2 regions of the Neobacillus sp. DFD-2R genome follow, and region 1 is predicted to be linked to the other one. Evidence: a T-box and tRNA genes for the amino acid it is inferred to sense, from the RefSeq annotation. Region 1 holds a T-box; the other holds one or more tRNA genes.
What was found. The T-box of region 1 lies ahead of proS (proline--tRNA ligase). A T-box ahead of a tRNA ligase gene usually reads a tRNA of that ligase, here a tRNA-Pro.
Positions count from the first base shown of each region.

Region 2: it has a tRNA-Pro gene. The T-box ahead of proS (proline--tRNA ligase) is inferred to sense a tRNA for this amino acid. The anticodon was not compared.

Region 1 is NZ_CM173228.1:3,735,470-3,738,865, reverse strand. Features, by position in the region: gene AC3ANV_RS18685 (cupredoxin domain-containing protein) at 1-674, opposite strand, end outside; gene AC3ANV_RS18680 (hypothetical protein) at 879-1,013, opposite strand; T-box leader at 1,158-1,371, shown strand; gene proS (proline--tRNA ligase) at 1,419-2,849, shown strand; gene hmpA (NO-inducible flavohemoprotein) at 3,044-3,396, shown strand, end outside.
Region 2 is NZ_CM173228.1:5,368,330-5,371,725, forward strand. Features, by position in the region: rRNA gene AC3ANV_RS26985 (23S ribosomal RNA) at 1-1, opposite strand, end outside; rRNA gene AC3ANV_RS26990 (16S ribosomal RNA) at 239-1,788, opposite strand; tRNA gene AC3ANV_RS26995 (tRNA-Ala) at 1,974-2,049, opposite strand; tRNA gene AC3ANV_RS27000 (tRNA-Pro) at 2,069-2,145, opposite strand; tRNA gene AC3ANV_RS27005 (tRNA-Arg) at 2,154-2,230, opposite strand; tRNA gene AC3ANV_RS27010 (tRNA-Leu) at 2,268-2,356, opposite strand; tRNA gene AC3ANV_RS27015 (tRNA-Gly) at 2,363-2,437, opposite strand; tRNA gene AC3ANV_RS27020 (tRNA-Leu) at 2,473-2,557, opposite strand; tRNA gene AC3ANV_RS27025 (tRNA-Lys) at 2,593-2,668, opposite strand; tRNA gene AC3ANV_RS27030 (tRNA-Thr) at 2,676-2,751, opposite strand; tRNA gene AC3ANV_RS27035 (tRNA-Val) at 2,757-2,832, opposite strand; rRNA gene rrf (5S ribosomal RNA) at 2,842-2,957, opposite strand; rRNA gene AC3ANV_RS27045 (23S ribosomal RNA) at 3,048-3,396, opposite strand, start outside.

The DNA of each region.
Region 1 (3,396 bases):
TTCGGTGTGTATCCCGTTTGGGTTACTTCCAACTTAATTTTGGGAGCACTTTCCTTTGTAACATCAATCTCAGTTTGTGTGGAACTGGGATTACTTGTATTTTGATTTACTTGTGCCTGGGCAGAAGTTGTATTTCCAGGTATTTTTACAATATCGCTGCTGTACAAAAATAAAAACAATGTCACGAGGACGATACCGGCCGATAAAATCGCAAATGGAGAAATGGTCTGTGTATCAAGGTTGAATTTTTCGCTTGTTTCAACTTTAATAAACATAATAACTAGACCAAGAATAATGATAAATAATCCCAGTAAAATTCCAAGCATGATGGCTGGATTTTCAATTTGGAGCATAACGCCGAGCATCGCTCCCATAATGCTGCTCATTAAACCGGCTAGGGCACCGTCCAGAATCGCCATAATGCCGATTGGCTGACCTGCTAAGAATCCGATTATAAAACCAATAATCATACTGAGTCCGCAGGAAAGGAACATATCACCGGAAGTTACCCCGATTACATATCCTAAAAGAAGACCTGCCATCATTGCAACGGCCATAGCAATCATCATTCCTGACATGCAGGCTAATTTATTTTTCTCACGGTTAACAAGGTAAATGGAATAGCCGCTCATAATAACAACAATAGCGATTGTAATAATAGATAAAAAATTCATTTCATGTCTCCTTAATCGTGTTTTTAGGAACAGGATGTGATCAAAAATACTAAACAATATATAGATATTATAAATGGAAAAATTGCATGCCATTGGAAATTTTGGGTTGTTTTTATGAACGTTTCATGAATATTGACGAGAAAGAGGATACAATAAAAAAGACGTTGGGAACGTCCGAATGGGAGAAAAAAAGAAGCGGAGATTTTAATCTTCTGTTTCTTTATTAATCGTATTTTTATAAAGTCTTTTTAATGCTTCATTTTGCATTTTAATGAGTTCAAGCAACATTCTTTTTTCATCTTCCTCTTTAGCTAAATCATTCTTTTCCTCATTTTTCATAGCTTTCACCTCAATTTATTGTTTAATTGATTTTAACTGATTTACAAAAGAGTATAAAGAGGGTAAAACTTTTGGTGATAAAAATTCCTTCATTACATAATATTGACTTTTATTGTCGAGAAATATATAATTTTAAAAAATACATTTGAAACGATGATGAGGATTAGTAAAATGAAGTGGTCTTACCAAGAGAGGAAACCGGCTGGTGGAAGGTTTCTTAAGACGGTCATTTGAACCTGCCTCTGAGTTCTGTATCGGATCTTTTGAAGATACAAGCGGATTAATTCCGTTATCATGGTAAGTGTAAAAGCATAAGCTTTTAAATTTAGGGTGGTACCGCCAGGCCTTGGTCCCTTTTTGGGATTAAGGCCTTTTTATATTTAAAAAAATAATGAGGTGTCAAAAATGGCAAAGGAATTTGTAAAAGATATCACCGCTATGGACGTGGATTTCGCCCAGTGGTATACAGATGTAGTAACGAAAGCAGATTTAATCGATTATTCAAGTGTTCGCGGTTCAATGATCATTCGACCTTACGGGTATGCCCTTTGGGATAACATAAAAAATGAACTAGATCGCCGCATTAAAGAAACCGGGCATGAAAATGTATATATGCCGTTATTTATTCCTGAAAGCTTGCTTCAAAAAGAAAAAGATCATATTGAGGGATTTGCACCTGAAGTGGCATGGGTAACACACGGTGGTTCCGAGGAACTGACAGAAAGATTAGTGGTCCGTCCTACATCAGAAGTGTTGTTTTGCGAGCATTATAAAAATATTATTCACTCATATAGGGATCTTCCAAAATTATATAATCAATGGGCAAATGTAGTTCGTTGGGAAAAAACAACCCGTCCATTTTTAAGAACGTTAGAGTTTTTATGGCAGGAGGGTCATACCGCACACGCAACTGATGAAGACGCTCTTGAAGAGACCATTAAAATGCTCAATGTGTATGCTGCTATTTGTGAAGAGATTCTTGCCATTCCGGTTGTAAAAGGACAAAAAACAGAAAAGGAAAAATTTGCAGGCGCCAAATTAACCTATACAATTGAAAGCTTGATGCATGATGGAAAAGCGTTACAGTCCGGAACTTCCCACCACTTTGGTACCGGCTTTGCCGAAGCGTTTGGAATTCAATATACCGACCAGGAAGGAAAGCTTCAATATGTTCACCAAACATCATGGGGCTTCACTACGAGAATAATCGGTGCTTTAATCATGGTCCACGGTGATGACCGCGGACTTGTCATTCCGCCAAATGCTGCACCAACCCAGGTAATGATTGTGCCAATTGCCCAGCATAAAGAAGGCGTTCTCGATTTTGCCTATGACCTGAAAAAATCACTTTCGAATGTAGCCCGTGTTGATATTGATGCAAGCGATAAAAAGCCTGGCTGGAAATTTAATGAATATGAAATGAAAGGTATTCCGGTTCGCCTTGAAGTGGGGCCAAAGGATATTGAAAACAAACAAGTCGTATTGGTAAGAAGGGATACGTTGGAAAAAGTAATTGTTCCAATGGATCAACTGGAATCAAAGCTTGTTGAATTACTTGATGAAATTCAAGCAAATTTATATACGAAAGCATTAAACCATCGAGAAGAGAGAACATCAGTAGCCAAAACATTTGATGAATTTAAACAAACTCTTGAAGCGAAGTCCGGCTTTATTAAAGCCATGTGGTGCGGAGATTTAGCTTGTGAAGAAAAAATTAAGGAAGAAACCGGGGCATCTTCAAGGTGTATCCCATTCGAACAAGAACAGTTTTCGAACCAATGCGTTTGCTGCGGAAAAGATGCAAAACAGATGGTTTATTGGGCAAAAGCTTACTAAAAATTTCATCTTTAAGGGACTCTTCCGATTTGGGAGGGTCTTTTTTGGAAAATACCCTGGATTTTAAAAATAAAACTAACTAATTATTCTGATTTTTGCAAATGAAAATAAGTGTGATTTGAATCACAAACTCCATGTGTGTTTTTTTATATAATCACTATGTAGATGTTGAAAATGTATAGGGAGTGTTTATGTTGTTAAATCAGAAAACTATTGACATTATTAAATCAACTGTACCGGTATTAGAAAAACACGGGGAAACCATTACTACACGTTTTTACCAATTAATGTTTGGAAACCATCCTGAATTATTGAATGTTTTTAATCACGCAAACCAAAAACAAGGCAGACAGCAAAAAGCGCTTGCGGGAACGGTATACGCTGCAGCGATGTATATTGATAATTTAGAAGCTATTCTTCCGGTAGTAAACCAAATTGCCCACAAACATAGAAGCCTTGGCATCAAACCCGAGCATTATCCGATTGTTGGAAAACACCTTTTACTAGCGATTAAAGATGTATTAGGCGAAGCGGCAACTGATGAAAT
Region 2 (3,396 bases), 1.6 Mb from region 1:
CTAAAAGGTTTATTTCTCTTACTTAATAAGAGAGAAAACTAAAATGGCAAGGAAAAATTGAACTGCATTTTTCCCTATAACTCGGTTCTTACTTTGACTTCTTCTTTACGATTATCCAGTTTTCAAAGAACGAATAAAAAAAGCTTCGAGAGAATTGCTCTCTCAAAACTAAACAAACAAAGAACGTGTTTCAAACAAACTGTTTTGTCCGGCTCATATGTCCGGCATATATCCTTAGAAAGGAGGTGATCCAGCCGCACCTTCCGATACGGCTACCTTGTTACGACTTCACCCCAATCATCTGTCCCACCTTAGGCGGCTGGCTCCTTACGGTTACCCCACCGACTTCGGGTGTTACAAACTCTCGTGGTGTGACGGGCGGTGTGTACAAGGCCCGGGAACGTATTCACCGCGGCATGCTGATCCGCGATTACTAGCGATTCCGGCTTCATGTAGGCGAGTTGCAGCCTACAATCCGAACTGAGAATGGTTTTATGGGATTGGCTCGACCTTGCGGTTTTGCAGCCCTTTGTACCATCCATTGTAGCACGTGTGTAGCCCAGGTCATAAGGGGCATGATGATTTGACGTCATCCCCACCTTCCTCCGGTTTGTCACCGGCAGTCACCTTAGAGTGCCCAACTGAATGCTGGCAACTAAGATCAAGGGTTGCGCTCGTTGCGGGACTTAACCCAACATCTCACGACACGAGCTGACGACAACCATGCACCACCTGTCACTCTGTCCCCCGAAGGGGAAAGCCCTATCTCTAGGGGTGTCAGAGGATGTCAAGACCTGGTAAGGTTCTTCGCGTTGCTTCGAATTAAACCACATGCTCCACCGCTTGTGCGGGCCCCCGTCAATTCCTTTGAGTTTCAGCCTTGCGGCCGTACTCCCCAGGCGGAGTGCTTAATGCGTTAGCTGCAGCACTAAAGGGCGGAAACCCTCTAACACTTAGCACTCATCGTTTACGGCGTGGACTACCAGGGTATCTAATCCTGTTTGCTCCCCACGCTTTCGCGCCTCAGCGTCAGTTACAGACCAGAAAGTCGCCTTCGCCACTGGTGTTCCTCCACATCTCTACGCATTTCACCGCTACACGTGGAATTCCACTTTCCTCTTCTGCACTCAAGTCCCCCAGTTTCCAATGACCCTCCACGGTTGAGCCGTGGGCTTTCACATCAGACTTAAAGGACCGCCTGCGCGCGCTTTACGCCCAATAATTCCGGACAACGCTTGCCACCTACGTATTACCGCGGCTGCTGGCACGTAGTTAGCCGTGGCTTTCTGGTTAGGTACCGTCAAGGTACCGGCAGTTACTCCGGTACTTGTTCTTCCCTAACAACAGAGCTTTACGACCCGAAGGCCTTCATCGCTCACGCGGCGTTGCTCCGTCAGACTTTCGTCCATTGCGGAAGATTCCCTACTGCTGCCTCCCGTAGGAGTCTGGGCCGTGTCTCAGTCCCAGTGTGGCCGATCACCCTCTCAGGTCGGCTACGCATCGTCGCCTTGGTGAGCCGTTACCTCACCAACTAGCTAATGCGCCGCGGGCCCATCTGTAAGTGACAGCCGAAACCGTCTTTCAGCTTTTCCTCATGTGAGGAAAAGGATTATCCGGTATTAGCTCCGGTTTCCCGAAGTTATCCCAGTCTTACAGGCAGGTTGCCCACGTGTTACTCACCCGTCCGCCGCTAACCTTCAGGAGCAAGCTCCTAAAGATTCGCTCGACTTGCATGTATTAGGCACGCCGCCAGCGTTCGTCCTGAGCCAGGATCAAACTCTCCAAGAAAGTTGATTAGCTCATTTGTTACGTTGGCTTAGCTTCACTTTCTTACGAAAGATCTGCTAATGTTTATTGTTTGTTTACACGTCTTGTTTGTTTAGTTTTCAAAGAACAATATCATGTCGCAAGTGCGACTTTAATATAATAACAAAGTATATCAACCTTGTCAATATATTATTTTTGTTTTTTTTTGGTGGAGCCTAGCGGGATCGAACCGCTGACCTCCTGCGTGCAAAGCAGGCGCTCTCCCAGCTGAGCTAAGGCCCCGTATGTTATTGAAAATGAATGGTCGGGAAGACAGGATTCGAACCTGCGACCCCTTGGTCCCAAACCAAGTGCTCTACCAAGCTGAGCTACTTCCCGATTTATAATGGCGCGCCCGAAAGGAGTCGAACCCATAACCTTCTGATCCGTAGTCAGACGCTCTATCCAATTGAGCTACGGGCGCATTATTTTGAGAGTAATTTTGCTATCGCAAAAAACTTTGGTGCCGAGGACCGGAATCGAACCGGTACGGTAGTCACCTACCGCAGGATTTTAAGTCCTGTGCGTCTGCCAGTTCCGCCACCCCGGCACTGCTTGGAGCGGAAGACGGGATTCGAACCCGCGACCCCCACCTTGGCAAGGTGGTGTTCTACCACTGAACTACTTCCGCATTATAGTAAGTTATTTTGCTTTCCCTAAAAACTTTGGTGCGGGTGAAGGGAGTCGAACCCCCACGCCTTGCGGCGCCAGATCCTAAGTCTGGTGCGTCTGCCAATTCCGCCACACCCGCATTATGGTAAGTTATTTTGCTATCGCAAAAAACTCTGGTGAGCCATGAAGGACTCGAACCTTCGACCCTCTGATTAAAAGTCAGATGCTCTACCAACTGAGCTAATGGCTCAAAAAAATGGTGCCGGCTAGAGGACTTGAACCCCCAACCTACTGATTACAAGTCAGTTGCTCTACCAATTGAGCTAAACCGGCATATATGGTGGAGGATGACGGGCTCGAACCGCCGACCCTCTGCTTGTAAGGCAGATGCTCTCCCAGCTGAGCTAATCCTCCACAATATAAGCCTGGCAACGTCCTACTCTCACAGGGACAAAGTCCCAACTACCATCGGCGCTGAGAAGCTTAACTTCCGTGTTCGGTATGGGAACGGGTGTGACCTTCTCGCCATTGCTGCCAGGCTATTTTCTTTGAGGTTTCATTCCCTCAAAACTGGATAATGCAGAAGAAGTTTGGTAAAAACGAGTTCACCTTGTTCATATATATATGACTTGGTTAAGTCCTCGAACGATTAGTATCAGTCAGCTCCACACGTCACCGCGCTTCCACCTCTGACCTATCAACCTGATCATCTTTCAGGGTTCTTACTAGCTTGACGCTATGGGAAATCTCATCTTGAGGGGGGCTTCATGCTTAGATGCTTTCAGCACTTATCCCGTCCGCACATAGCTACCCAGCGATGCCTTTGGCAAGACAACTGGTACACCAGCGGTGCGTCCATCCCGGTCCTCTCGTACTAAGGACAGCTCCTCTCAAATTTCCTGCGCCCACGACGGATAGGGACCGAACTGTCTCACGACGTTCTGAACCCAGCTCGCGTACCGCTTTAATGGGCGAACA